3 regions of the Enterovibrio sp. FF113 genome follow, and region 3 is predicted to be linked to each of the others. Evidence: predicted binding sites of a transcription regulator. Region 3 holds the regulator's gene; each other region holds the start of a gene.

Region 1 (4,936 bases), on a different contig from region 3:
CAGAGATCACCACTTGTTGTGGATTGAACAAGTTAATTGTCATCGCGATGGCTTTGCCTAAGTGATTACCTACCTTTACCAATACCTGACGCGCGAGTTCATCACCGGCAACAGCAGCACGACAGATGTCGGATACGTTGAGGTCTTTTTTGCCTTGCAGCATGCTTTCATGGCCTTGTGCCAAAAGCTGCTGTGCGTGCTCGATAATAGCTGGATTAGAAGCAACCGTTTCAAGACAGCCAAAATTACCACACTGACACTTCTTGCCGAGCGGGTCTATTTGAATGTGTCCGATCTCGCCAACGTTGCGGTTGTAGCCTAAAAACACTTGGCCATTAACGATGATACCTGCACCAGCACCATTGTGAACACTGACGAGTAGGGTGTCGTAGTAGTTTTTACTCACCCCGAAATAATGTTCTGCCAGTGCCTGACCCCGGGTGTCGTTTCCGATGTAACACTGCACACCAAATTCATCGCGAATTAAGTCACTTAACGGTAATTTGTCGATCGTAATATGTGGCATGTATTCGACGATACCTGTTTCGGCATCAACGAGACCGGGAAGCGAAATCGCCACGGCAATCAGTTCTTTTACAATGTCTTGTTGGCTAGCGAGGAAACTGTGAAGGTGAAAAAGAAGACCTTCAATCAGGGTTTCCTGATTGGGATAGTGAAACGCTTCGTCATGCTCGGCGAGAGGTTTGCCCGACAAGTCGAACAGTGTTAGTTCGATGCGGTCACGGCCGAGTCGTACAGCAAGAGAGTGAAAAGGGGCGCATTCGGTGGTCAACGAGATGGCTCGTCGACCTCCTGTGGACGCTTGTTGCGCGACCTCTTTAATCAGGCCGCGCTCAAGCAACTGGCGGGTAATTTTGGTAACACTTGCTGGAGCAAGACTGCTCACGTCAGCAATTTGGATTCGAGATATCGGCCCTTGTTGGTCGATAAGTCGATAAACGGCGGCACCGTTTAGCTGTTTAACCAGATCTACGTTACCAATTTGTCCGCCTGTCATAAATGTCCTAATTCAATGTATATTCGCCGTTAACTACAGTCGCTTTGACATTGAAATCGCGATCAAACACGGTCAGGTTAGCGACATATCCATTCTTGATAGCCCCTAGCTTGTCATCCATGCCGATTGCACGTGCAGGATACAAGGTTGCCATGCGGATCACTTCATCCAAAGCGATGCCTACGTGTTCGACAGAGTTTTGTACTGCTTCAATCATGGTCAATGCCGAACCGCCAAGTGTGCCATTCTCATCAACACACTTACCATCACGGTAATATACTTTCTTACCTACAAAAATAAAGTGATCCATGTCTGCTCCTGCAGGCGCTGCTGCATCAGTAACAAGAACCAGTTTCTCACCTTTCAATTTGTGGGCAATGCGAATGTTTGCATAATCTACGTGGAAACCATCTGCAATCACGCCCGTATAAACCTCCGGGGTGTCGTAGATAGCGCCAACCATACCAGGCTCGCGACCCGCAATTGGCGTCATCGCATTGAACAGGTGGGTGGCAAACGTGATACCCGCTTTAAAGCCTAGACGCGCTTCAACGTAGCTTGCGTTGGTGTGACCTGCCGATACAACGATACCTGCATCAGCCAACTGACGGATATGATCCGCTGGCGTTAATTCTGGTGCCAGCGTCACTTTCGTGACGACATCGGCATTAGCAGTGATGAAATCGATCATTGCGTCATCTGAACGACGAATGAAATCAACACTGTGAATGCCTTTTTTTGCAACATTCAGGTATGGACCTTCAAGGTGCAAACCGAGTGCTTGATGCTCGTATTGTGCTTGGTAATCACGAATCGCACTGACTGATGCCTTCATATCTTCATCAGAAGACGTGATCAGTGTTGGCAAGAAGCTGGTGCAACCAGACTTCAGGTTAGCCAGATGCATCGTGTGGATAGTGTCCGCGGTCACTTCATCGTTGAACATCACACCACCACAACCGTTGAGTTGTAGATCGATGAAGCCAGGGCTGAGATATGCGCCATCAAGTGAACGAGTTTCAATGCCTTCTGGCAATTCACTTTCAGGACAAACGTTCTGGATCAGGCCACCATCGACGATGACAGCATGATTATCCAGCACTTCGCTACCAGTAAAAATTCGGCAGTTAGTCAGTGCGTACATGAATACTTCCTTACCTTACAGGTTTTTGATGTTTTCAGCTTCTAGCTCATGGAAGTACTTAACTGTCTTCACTTTAAGCTCAGCTGTTGATGGTTCGTCACAAATCATCAGTGCTTTAGGGTGCAATTGAAGTGCAGAGACAGTCCATAGGTGGTTCACTGAACCTTCTACCGCTGCTTGCAGAGCAAGTGCTTTGTTGTGACCTGTAACCAGAATCATCACTTCTTTTGCGTCAAGCAAGGTACCTACGCCAATGGTCAGTGCGTGTTTAGGTACTTGGTTGATGTCATTATCAAAGAAACGAGAGTTAGCAATACGGGTATCTTCCGTCAAGGTTTTGATACGAGTACGTGATGAAAGTGACGATGCTGGCTCGTTAAATGCGATGTGACCGTCGTTGCCAATGCCACCCATGAACAGGTTAATACGACCGTAAGATTTAATCTTCTCTTCGTAACGTTGGCATTCTGCTTCATGATCGTCAGTGTTACCGTTCAGAAGGTTAATATTTTCTTCTTTAATATCAATGTGATTGAAGAAGTTATTGAACATGAAGCTACGGTAAGATTCTGGATGATCTGCTGGGATGCCGCAGTACTCGTCCATGTTGAACGTAACCACATCTTTAAAGCTTACTTCGCCTTGCTTATGAAGATTAATCAGTTGCTTATACGTGTTCAGTGGAGTGCCACCAGTTGGCAAACCCAGAACAAACGGACGATCTTCAGTTGGAGCAAATTTGTTAATTGCATCAACAATATAGCGTGCTGACCAAAAGCCTACTTCATGTGCGGTTTGTAAAGGGATAAGTCTCACGGTACACCTCTTAATTAATTCAAATTCAGACTATACAGCATAGTGGATTTGTATCTTAGTTTTCATCATAAAATAAGTTTTATGATGGTGCTAGCAAAAAACAGGATCTCGTATCGTTTTGAGTGACAAAAATCACAATTGCACCTGTTTTAATTTGCGGGGCGAAATTAATGGAATAAACTCCACCTGACCCACATTGGATAGTAAAAAAAGTCCCATGTTGTCATTACATCTCTGAGAAAGAACCACTATAGGGGGAACACAGGTGAATATTCTCGGTTATTTCCAAAAAGTAGGTAAAGCGTTAATGGTACCCGTTGCCACGCTTCCTGCAGCTGCAATCTTAATGGGTATCGGCTACTTTATCGATCCGACCGGTTGGGGCGCGAACAGCGTTCTGGCGGCATTCTTGATTAAAGCAGGCGCTGCAATTATCGATAACATGTCTTGGCTGTTTGCTGTAGGTGTTGCCTACGGTATGTCTAAAGACAAAGACGGCGCTGCTGCACTAGCAGGTCTGGTTGGTATGTACGTTGTTACGACGCTACTGTCGCCAGGTGCTGTTGCTCAAATTCAAAATATTGACCCAAGTGCTGTTCCAGCGGCTTTCGGTAAGATCCAGAACCAATTCGTTGGTATCTTGGTCGGTATCATGTCAGCGGAACTGTACAACCGTTTCTCAACAGTAGAACTGCACAAAGCGTTGTCGTTCTTCTCGGGCAAGCGTTTGGTTCCAATTGTTACTTCTTTTGCTGCAATCATTGTTTCTTTCATCCTGATGTACGTATGGCCAACTGTTTACGGTGGTCTGGTTAACTTCGGTGAAGGTATTCAGGGCATGGGCGAACTGGGTGCAGGTATCTATGCATTCTTTAACCGTCTTTTGATCCCAGTGGGTCTGCACCACGCTCTGAACTCAGTATTCTGGTTCGATGTTGCTGGCATTAACGATATTCCTAACTTCCTGGGTGGCGCTAAGTCTCTGGCTGAAGGTACTGCAACTGTTGGTGTAACAGGTATGTACCAAGCGGGCTTCTTCCCAATCATGATGTTTGGTCTGCCAGGTGCAGCGCTAGCTATCTACCACACGGCTAAGCCTGAGAACAAAGAAAAAGTAGCATCTATCATGATCGCTGCTGGTTTCGCATCGTTCTTTACCGGTGTAACAGAACCTCTTGAATTCTCATTCATGTTCTTGGCTCCTGGTCTGTATGTGCTTCACGCACTTCTGACTGGTATCTCTGTATACATCGCTGCATCTATGCAGTGGATTGCAGGTTTCGGTTTCTCTGCAGGTCTTGTTGACATGTTCTTGTCTACACGTAACCCGCTGGCTGTTAACTGGTACATGCTTATCGTTCAAGGTCTGGTTTTCTTCGGTGTTTACTATGCCGTGTTCCGCACCGCGATTGTTAAGTTCAACCTGAAAACGCCTGGTCGTGAAGACCTAGATGACGACGCTGAATCAAATGGTGTTGAAGCATCTAAAGAAACCAGCATCCTGGCTCGCCAGTATTTGAAAGCGTTGGGCGGTCACGACAACCTGACGACTATCGATGCATGTATTACTCGTCTACGTCTGACTGTTAAAGATGGCGCTCAGATCGACGAGAAAACACTGAAAGCACTAGGTGCGATGGGTGTTGTTAAATTGGGCACCAATAACCTGCAGGTTATCTTGGGTCCTTTGGCAGAAATCGTTGCTGGCGAAATGAAAAAAGTCGGCACAACTGAAGACTTGACGGAAATCAAACTGCCTTAATTAAATTATACTGACTAAACAGTCAATATAGCCGGCCCTTAGCGGGGTCGGCTTTTTTTGGGCCGAATTCGGCTAAATCGTAGGGAAAAATACAAATGAATAAGACATTTAAGATGGGAATCTTATCTGCAGCGGTTGCTGCAGGTCTGGCTGGTTGTGGCGTTCTGCCTTCTGGCTCTGCACAACAAGCAACGGT
Region 2 (4,936 bases), on a different contig from region 3:
GAGCTACTCGACTATTGCCGACAAGGTTACTGCTTACAAGGTGACACTGCTCTTCCTGAGTTTGAGTCAGGGGAAAAGCTGCTTAGTTGCTTGGTTCATAACAATCCACTTGTACCATTTAGTCGTGTGGCGTTTAGCAGTGAAAGACAAAGCTATGCTGCCGAATGGCTGCCTGCAGCCAAAGGCGAAGGAAAGTTGGCAGCTTCTTTTCTTGGCGAACAGGCATTGACTGCAGAAAGCGAAGCGGACTTCGGGATTGTTGAACTGGCCGAATTACAGCGCTTTTGGCGTTTGCCAGTGCAATATTTTTTCAATCGCCGTTTGAAAGTCTTTTTTGAAGCGCCAAGCGGAGCAATGGAAGATGTCGAGCCGTTCGCATTAGACAACCTGCAACGTTATCAACTGCGTGATGCTTTGCTCTCACACGTCATCGAGCATGATGACAGTGAAGAATCACTTAATCGTTTCTTTCAACTGCAAAAAGCCAGTGGTGCCTTGCCACTCAGCCACTTTGGCGAGCTGACGCTTGAAAGTGAGCAAGCAGGCATTCTTGCCATGTACGAAAGGCTGAAGCCGTATTTTTCAGAACGCCGCCAACCGCTTGAAATCAATTTGTCGATACCTACATCGCGAGGCACCGTCTTGTTGCAAGGTTGGCTAGATGAGCGCTATCGCGTAGGACGTGTTTTGTTCCGCAGCGGAAAAGTCCGTGCTCGAGACAGATTGGCAGCGTGGATTGATCATCTGTGCCAATGCGCAGCAGGGGATATGACCGAGACGCGTTTTATTGGTGTTGATGAAGAAGTCATCCTCACGCCAATCCCTGCCGCTGATGCTGTCGCGTATTTGACGTTTTATTTAGAACAATATGATGAAGGCACAGAGCGACCGATGGCGTATTTGCCCAACACTGCGCTGGCCGGGTTATTGGCCTGCATCGACAAAAAAGGCAATTGGTCAGACGATGATGTGGTGCGAGATAAAGCCAAGATTAAAATGCGCGCAGCATTTGATGGCGGCTATATAACAACAGGCGAGGGCGAGAACGCCTATGTCAGACGTGTATGGCCTCAGGCCAGTGACCAATTATTGGATGACGTTTTGGCGTGGGGGGAAAACGTGCTGCTACCTGCGCTGAATGCAGAAAAAAAAGAAGACTAACAGCGGTTTTGTCAGTCTTCTCTCAATGCAGCACAGTGATCTGTGCTGCTTGTTTGCAAAGAATGGCTACGAAGTAATGTTGAACTTTGCGAGTTGATTACGACCAGTCTCACTCAGTGACTTGACCTTGTCGCTAAGCACTAGCGTTTCTTCGCTGGCATCGCGGTTGGTATGTGAAATATCACTAACACTCACCACACTCCGTGCAACTTCCAATGATGCACTGGCTTGTTGTGAGGTGGAAGTGGCGACAGCGGTATTTAACTGTTCCAAGTCGTTGATAAGATCTGCCAGAGCAGACAATTGCGACTGTGCTTGACGCGCCTGCTCTAGACTCTGCGCAGTTTTGTCTGTACCACTGCTCATGATCTTCGCCGCTATCTGAGCGCGTTCTTGCAACTTCTCAATGATGGCGTTGATTTGCGTGGTCGACTCTTTAGTCGAATGAGCCAACTTTCTTACTTCATCAGCAACCACCGCAAAACCACGGCCTGCGCTGCCTGCTCTAGCGGCTTCAATAGCGGCATTCAAAGCCAACAAATTGGTTTGCTCTGAAATATCATTGATAACAGTGACCACATCGCTGATCTGGTCGCTCGAAGCGGCAAGCTCACGAATGTTACGCTCAGCATCAATCACATCACGGTTAACCTCTTCAAACTTGCCAAGAGACGTTGAGAGTGCCTTTTCCGCTTCACCCACCAGCATTCGTGAATGACGAGTACTGTCTTGTGCCGTCAGCGTGCTGGACTCTACGTCTTTGATGGCAGAAGACATCTCTTCCATAGCACTTGCGACTAAATCTAACTCCTGGCTTTGACTACGGATGCCATCTGTCGATCGAGTAGCCAGTTGCTCCATCGTTTTGCTGTCGCAATCAAGCTCGTGAAGCGTGGTATCCACGTTAGAGAGCAGAGTTTGAAGTTGTTGACAGGCATCGTTTAGGTTTTGCGCCATCTCTCCTAGTTCATCGCCACTATTTACGTCGGCCCTTGCGGTGAGGTCGCCTTTCGCAACAGCCCCTAACGCACGCTGAATTTCACGAATAGCTTTCAACAGCATACGGGAAAGTACTGTCGCCAATAGAATCAATACCATGGTGAAGGACAGCGCGAGTAATGCAGATTTACTCGCCTCCTTCCAAACTAATGCTTCAAGGTCATCAATATAGATGCCCGTGCCAATCAGAAGGCCCCACGGCGCATGGCGTTTTACGGCGCTGACTTTTTCAATGCCGGTATTGCTGCCAGGTTTGGCAAACCAATAACTGCTAAATCCACCAACTGCAGGTTGAGCCGCTTGCCTCATATCGCGTAACACCGCGGATCTATTGCTGTCGCGGAATGTATTGAAATCACGTCCGATCCAGCTCTTCGCACCAGCTAACATGGTGCCATTGTTATCAACAACGAAATAGTAGCCATCAGTACCAAATCGCAAGGGCTGTAGCGCCGCCATTGCATTGCTTAGCCCTTTTTCTGAGGCATCTTTTTGATAATTGTTGTCGATGATTTGCCAAGCAATATCAATGGTCTGCTTAAGATTGCTCTTTCTCTCCTCGAGTAGGTCATTATGTAGGCTTCGGACTTGGAAAGCGGTGAGAAGGGTAATGCTAATCACTGAAAGGCAGACAATAAGCAGTAACTTATGTTTTACGGAAAGATTCGCAACAAATTTCATACTAGAGATACTCAGCTTTTTAGTGTGCTGTAACAACTTTGAAACAAGAAGGGTCGCCTAATTTGAGGGGGGTATCAATAGCTATTCATACGCTGAAACATGTAATACTGAGAGTCTGGTCGCATACATATTTTTCTTCGCGTTTTATGTCTAAGTTTTAAAGCGTGAAGTGTCAATAAAGTCTGCGTAGGCATTTCAATTACATTCGGTCCCAGACTTGATAAAATCCAGCTATTCATCTCAAGTGAGCCGACATTGCATGGCAATTCAACCTCTTCATCCCATGACCTTTCCGCTTTTTGGTCAGCGACTGATCGAAGCCTCTGCGGGGACCGGTAAAACCTTTACCATCGCGGGCTTGTACCTGCGGTTACTTTTGGGGCATGGCACTGAAGCGTCGGCACATGAGGTGCCACTGACGGTCGAAAAAATTCTGGTGGTGACGTTTACTGAAGCGGCAACGCAGGAGCTAAGAGATCGCATCCGTGCGCGTATTCACGAAGCAAGATTGGCATTCAGTCGGGGTGAAAGTCGCGATCCGGTCATTCAGCCATTGCTTGATGAAGTAAGTGATCACAAGCACGCTGAGCAGCTACTGCTGCAAGCGGAACGCCAAATGGATGAAGCTGCGATATACACGATTCATGGTTTTTGTCAGCGTATGCTGACGCAAAATGCGTTTGAATCCGGTAGCTTGTTTAGCAATGAATTCATCACCGATGAGTCGGCATTGCGAGAGCGTGCTGTCTCTGATTTCTGGCGTCGTCAGTTTTATCCCTTGCCGAAATCCTTGGCGGGGGTAGTGCGAAGCTATTGGGCGTCTCCACTCTCATTGTTGGGCGATGTTGGTGTGTATTTGTCGGGACCTCTGGTCAGCATTCAAGCGCCCGAGATGCCCGATGATTTAGAACAGTTGCACAAAGATAATCTAGCGCGCATTGAGGGTGTGAAATCGCAGTGGTGCGCTGCTGCGCCTGACTTAGAAGCGTTGATTTCGTCATCGGGCGTTGATAAACGCAGCTATAGCAAACGATCACTGCCAAATTGGCTAGAAGAAGTCGGTATCTGGGCTCAGGTCCCAACGATAAACTACGATTTTCCGACCAATCTACCTCGCTTCGCCGCATCCATCTTGAGTGAAAAAACCAAGAAAGGGGAAGTGCCCACACACACCGTTTTTGATGCCATTGATACGTTGTTGGCTTCTCCGCCGACACTCAAAGATGCGCTAACGGCACATGCCATTCGAGAAGTGCGAATTCTACTCGCGCAGGAAAAACGCCGTTTTGGCTGGTTATCGTTTGATGATTTGCTCTCTCAGTTGTCAGAAGCACTGAGTCAAGACAGTGAACGCGTGCTTGCAGGGCGGATCCGCACTTTGTTCCCTGTCGCTATGATTGATGAATTTCAAGATACGGATCCTCAGCAGTACCATATTTTTAGCGATATTTATGCTGATGCGCCACAGTGCGGTTTGTTTATGATTGGCGATCCGAAACAAGCAATTTATGCATTTCGTGGTGCGGATATCTTTACCTATATTCATGCACGTAGACAGATCACCGAACACTACAATCTTGGCATCAATTGGCGTTCAACGGCTGACATGGTGGCAGCGGTAAATCGTGTTTTCTCCTATGCTGACGCACCGTTTATTTACGAAGGTGATATCCCGTTTACGCCGGTTGATCATGCTCCAGGAGCAGAAGAAAGACATTGGCAATACGATGGCGCACAACAAGCAGCCTTAACCTTCTGGTTGCCGGATGACCGGGAATTGGTCAGCAAGAATGATTATCAATCGACGATGGCGATTGCTACCGCGAGCAGTATTCGAGAGATACTGACGGCGGGTAACGAGGAGCGTGCGCATTTTTGTAAAGGTGAGAGTCAAAAAGCCATTCACGCGGGTGACATTGCCATTCTTGTGAGGACAGGTAGCGAAGCGGCGAAAGTTAAGCAAGCGCTGGCGAGACAGGGCATTGCATCGGTCTACTTGTCCAATCGCAACAGTGTGTTTTCCAGCGCCTTAGCGACCGATCTGCAGCGGCTTTTGGCTGGGGTGTTATCACCCGATAATGAGCGTGCACTTCGC
Region 3 (4,936 bases):
ATCAAGCACGCGCGATCACTCAGCGCTTAACGTCTGCTTGACCAATACGCTACACCCTGTTAATTGTTTGACATCATTTTAAAAATTGACAGGGTTTGTCATGTCTGCAAAACACCCGATTATTGCAGTCACCGGTTCATCTGGGGCAGGAACCACCACCACTTCCGACGCATTTCGGAAGATATTCAATATGATGGACATCCGCGCGGCCTGGGTTGAAGGCGACAGTTTTCACCGTTTTACGCGTCCTGAAATGGACGTTGAAATTCGCAAGGCCAGAGAGCAGGGTCGTCACATCAGCTATTTTGGCCCTCAAGCCAATGATTTCCCAAGACTAGAATCCTTTTTCGATGAATATGGCAAACACGGTACGGGACAATTCCGCCGTTACTTGCATACGTTTGATGAAGCAGTGCCGTATAACCAAATGCCAGGTACGTTTACGGCATGGCAAGATTTGCCAGAGAATAACGACTTAATGTTCTATGAAGGGCTTCACGGCGGTATTGCCGACGGCGAAATTAACGTGGCTCAGCATGTTGATTTGCTCATTGGCATGGTGCCAATTGTGAACCTGGAGTGGATTCAGAAATTTGTTCGCGACACGCGCGACCGCGGCCACTCACGAGAAGCCGTGACGGACTCCATCGTGCGCTCAATGGACGATTATCTTAACTACATCACGCCGCAGTTTAGTCGCACACACATTAACTTCCAGCGCGTACCGACCGTTGATACCTCTAACCCGCTTAACGCTAAAGGCATTCCAAGTCTTGATGAAAGCTTTGTCGTGATACGTTTTCGCGGCATCAAGAAAGTGGATTTCCCTTATTTTCTGGCCGTGATCCAAGGCTCTTTCATGTCACGGCATGACACCTTGGTTGTGCCTGGGGGCAAAATGAGCTTCGCCATGGAGTTGATCATCCAACCGCTTATTCAGCAGTTAATCGAAACGGGCAAGATAAGCTAAGCCCACGAGAGCCTCCCTTTTCTGTATGAAGATCTTGGCAATCCATTGATAAACAGCCAATAGCAAAAAAGGAGGGCATGCCCTCCTTTGTTTTATGGTCACTTCCAACAAAACCGCAAACACGCCATTAAGCCGCCTCACGAACCTCGTAAGAGTGGGTCATTTCAATACTGGCACCCAACATCAAACACACCGAGCAGTATTTCTCTAGGCTGTCTTTGACCGCAGAAGCCACCAATGCTTCATCCAATGCGGTACCTGTGACCACAAAGTGAATATTGATCTGGGTAAACAAGCGCGGTGCTTGCTCTCGGCGCTCTGCCGTCAGTTCGGCTTCACAATATGACACTGCTTGATTAGCCGCTTTAAGCGCTGCAACAACGTCGACAGAGCTGCATCCACCGGCCCCCATCAGCACCATTTCCATTGGACTCGGGGCTTTTTCTCCGCCATTCCCATCCATCACGATGCTATGACCTGAATTCGACTGCCCTAAAAACGTCTCTTTTCCGCACCACTTGACGCTTGCTCGCATCTATTTCTCCTGTTTACTTTCAGTGTCGTGATCTTGTCCACGTTTTTAGCCTTTAATAGGGGGGGAAGTCCATATCAAAATCAAGAAATCGTGCTGGAAAAAGGATAAACTCAATGACTCAAACAGAGAGCTTGTAGCCTGACGGTTGACACTTTATGCTATCCCACGGACTTGTGCCGCAGGACGGTGGGCTAAGGAAGACTCATCAGGCAACAACTGCAGAGGAAATGAGAGATATGGTTCCAGGAAAACCTCAAACAGACCCAACACTAGAGTGGTTCCTTTCACACTGCCACATTCATAAGTACCCATCAAAAAGTACGCTGATTCATGCTGGTGAGAAAGCTGAAACGCTTTATTACATCGTGAAAGGCTCTGTGGCTGTACTGATCAAGGATGAAGAAGGCAAAGAGATGATCCTTTCTTACCTCAACCAGGGCGACTTCATTGGCGAACTGGGCTTATTTGAGGAAGATCAGGAGCGTACAGCTTGGGTTCGCGCTAAATCTCCATGCGAAGTCGCTGAAATCTCATTCAAAAAATTCCGTCAGCTGATTCAAGTGAATCCAGACATTCTGATGCGCCTTTCTTCTCAGATGGCTCGTCGTTTGCAAATCACTAGCCAAAAAGTTGGTGATTTAGCATTCCTAGATGTGACTGGTCGTATCGCGCAAACACTGCTTAATCTGGCGAAACAACCAGATGCTATGACTCACCCAGACGGTATGCAAATCAAGATCACCCGTCAGGAAATCGGTCAAATCGTAGGTTGCTCACGTGAAACCGTTGGTCGTATTCTGAAGATGCTGGAAGAGCAGAATCTAATTTCTGCACACGGTAAAACTATCGTGGTATACGGTACTCGCTAAGCATTATTGCTTTGAAATGAAAGCCACCATTATGGTGGCTTTTTTGTTTAAGCATGATCACTATCACGTCAAAAAATCCACAAAACCCCTTTCCCAGTGCTACCTTTCAATGCAAAGCATGTATACATTTACGTGCAACGTTTTTTTGCGATGATGGAGCATCGATATGGACTTGGAACATCAAGCGTTTAGCCGCATAAATACGACACCTGCCGTCGTCCCTTGGGGTCAGGTCAGCATCGAATTGACTGGCTTTGCTGGTATGTCTCACTATCAGCTACAGCGCATGCTCGGTGATGACGGACGCAAATCAACACCGACCTCTCACGAAGAGTGGCCATCAAACTTGGTATCAGAGCGCAATTAGATCGGCGAACGGTACACGCGATGGGCAATCGCTACAGGAGTAGCGACTGCATGAGCCACTAACGGTCCCTACTTATCGGTACTTTCAAAGATTTTATCTGCCGAGGCCTCAACAAACCCTTGATACAGGCTTCCGTTCGGTAACGGGTAACGTTTGGCAAACTCATAAAACCCACCCGGGATCATCAGTTCTTCATCACTAAAGCGCACCGTCACTTTGTCCGCCATGGTTGCCGATTGCTCCAAGCGCACTTGCGGACCCCCTTTCACCTCACCGCCAGATTCATTAATCGCAAAACCTGACTCTCGCAGCAATTGGTTCACATCCAACACGTCATGGAGCGTACTCAATTGATTCACACTCACCGTGAAATGATTGGCACCAAAGCCATGAGCAGACAGCCAACCTGCATATTCACTTTCCGCCGCTAACTGATGATAAGTTTCCGTGTCAATGCCCCACAAACGACCACCATACAAGAACGCGGGATCATTAAGTGCTGTGTCATCTACCTGATCAACCAAGGCACGAACAGCCTGCTGCAGTTCCGTGGAACACTGTCCCACCAGCAACTCACTGATAAACACTTTGGGTGCATCAGGGTTAGGATGCTCATAATGCCGCGCGTACAGTTTTTTCGCTTTGAAATGGTACTCCCCTTTAGGGGTATAACCGATGGCGATAAACGGCGCAGCCAAACGATCTAGCCCCACCTTGGGTAACGCAAAAGTGCGCAACGCGATGTGGTCATTGAGAAGCGGACTGCCCTCTTCTAATAACGCATGCACTTTTGCTGCCGACGGGCATAACCTATCGATATAGTCTTTCCAAAGCTCATCAAATAAAGCCTGAACGCGCTCCATCACATCCTCCTACATTGAGTGTTCGGTAGTTACTTATCTTTTGTTACAACGACAGCCCAGGGCTGAGTTGATCAGGCAAGGACACATCCTCACCTTCCATTGACGCCATAGGATAAGCGCAATAGTCAGCGGCATAGTAAGCACTTGGTCGTAAATTGCCTGATGCTCCCGGCCCGCCGAAAGGTGCATCACCACTCGCGCCCGTTAGCTGGCGATTGCGATTAACGATACCTGCGCGAATATGGTCAAGAAAATACGCCCATTCTGCGTCATCGGTTGAAATTAACCCTGCCGACAAACCGTAGCGGGTATCATTGGCCAGCGTGACTGCGTCTTCAAGAGAGTCATAACGCACCACTTGAAGTAGTGGCCCGAAATATTCTTCATCAGGCAATTGAGCCACTTGGCTCACTTCAATAATGCCCGGAGTGACGACGGCATCATGCAGCAACTGGGCTTTTAGAAGCGGCTGCCCACCCAGTGATTCGAGATTGCCCTGAGCAGCAAGAATGCCTTCTGCTGCGCGCACAGAGATTTGTGACCCCATGAACGAGGCAGGTTGATCAAATTGACCACCCACTTTGATGTTTTTGGCCATCTCAACCAAACGCGAAAGCAATGCATCACCGCGATCGCCTTTCGGTACATAAAGACGACGAGCACAGGTGCAACGCTGCCCTGCACTGATAAATGCGGATTGAATGATGGTATACACGGTGGCATCAAGATCGCCGTATTGATCGGAAATCACCATCGGGTTATTTCCGCCCATTTCCAACGCCAACATTTTGCCCGGCTCTCCCGCAAATTGACGATGCAGAATATGACCTGTGTTAGCGCTACCTGTGAACAACAGACCATCGATGCCTTTAGATTGTGCCAGCGCCTCGCCCGTTTCACGCCCTCCTTGGACCATATTGATCACGCCTTTCGGCAGTCCCGCCTCAATCCAAAGCTTAATGGTTTCTTCTGCTGTTTTTGGCGTTAAATCCGAAGGTTTAAATACCACGGTATTCCCCGCCAACAACGCGGGAACAATATGACCGTTCGGCAAATGTCCGGGGAAATTGTAAGGCCCAAATATCGCCATTACCCCTAGAGGGCGATGGCGTAGCACCGCCTGTGTGCCAGCAACATCTTTGCTGCGCTCACCCGTTCGTTCTTGATAAGCACGCAGTGAAAGGGCAATTTTCCCGACCATGGCAGCAGCTTCAGTGCGGGTTTCCCACAGTGGCTTACCGGTTTCTTCGGCAATCACTTGTGCCATGTGTTCGCTGTTTTCTTTTAGCTTCTCGGCAAAACGTTCGACCAGTGCCTGACGTTCTGCGAAAG

What was found. Region 3 encodes CRP, which controls carbon source genes, mostly activating them, when cyclic AMP is high. Its sites were predicted from a motif close to TGTGANNNNNNTCACA; they were not measured.
Region 1: nagE (N-acetylglucosamine-specific PTS transporter subunit IIBC) is a predicted target of CRP. The motif match lies at 3,100-3,115, and genes of this name have one in related genera.
Region 2: recB (exodeoxyribonuclease V subunit beta) is a predicted target of CRP. The motif match lies at 2,950-2,965, and genes of this name have one in related genera.

The regions. Positions count from the first base shown of each region.
Region 1 covers NZ_JBGONO010000025.1:71,510-76,445, forward strand. The annotation lists gene ACED36_RS18210 (ROK family protein) at 1-1,018, opposite strand, end outside; gene nagA (N-acetylglucosamine-6-phosphate deacetylase) at 1,026-2,162, opposite strand; gene nagB (glucosamine-6-phosphate deaminase) at 2,178-2,978, opposite strand; gene nagE (N-acetylglucosamine-specific PTS transporter subunit IIBC) at 3,244-4,740, shown strand; gene ACED36_RS18230 (beta-N-acetylhexosaminidase) at 4,836-4,936, shown strand, end outside.
Region 2 covers NZ_JBGONO010000026.1:7,356-12,291, forward strand. The annotation lists gene recC (exodeoxyribonuclease V subunit gamma) at 1-1,161, shown strand, start outside; gene ACED36_RS18320 (methyl-accepting chemotaxis protein) at 1,228-2,841, opposite strand; gene recB (exodeoxyribonuclease V subunit beta) at 3,101-4,936, shown strand, end outside.
Region 3 covers NZ_JBGONO010000004.1:198,908-203,843, reverse strand. The annotation lists gene ACED36_RS04905 (YheU family protein) at 1-30, shown strand, start outside; gene ACED36_RS04900 (phosphoribulokinase) at 101-970, shown strand; gene ACED36_RS04895 (OsmC family protein) at 1,098-1,505, opposite strand; gene crp (cAMP-activated global transcriptional regulator CRP) at 1,742-2,374, shown strand; gene ACED36_RS04885 (hypothetical protein) at 2,541-2,741, shown strand; gene ACED36_RS04880 (DUF1338 domain-containing protein) at 2,810-3,604, opposite strand; gene astD (succinylglutamate-semialdehyde dehydrogenase) at 3,648-4,936, opposite strand, start outside.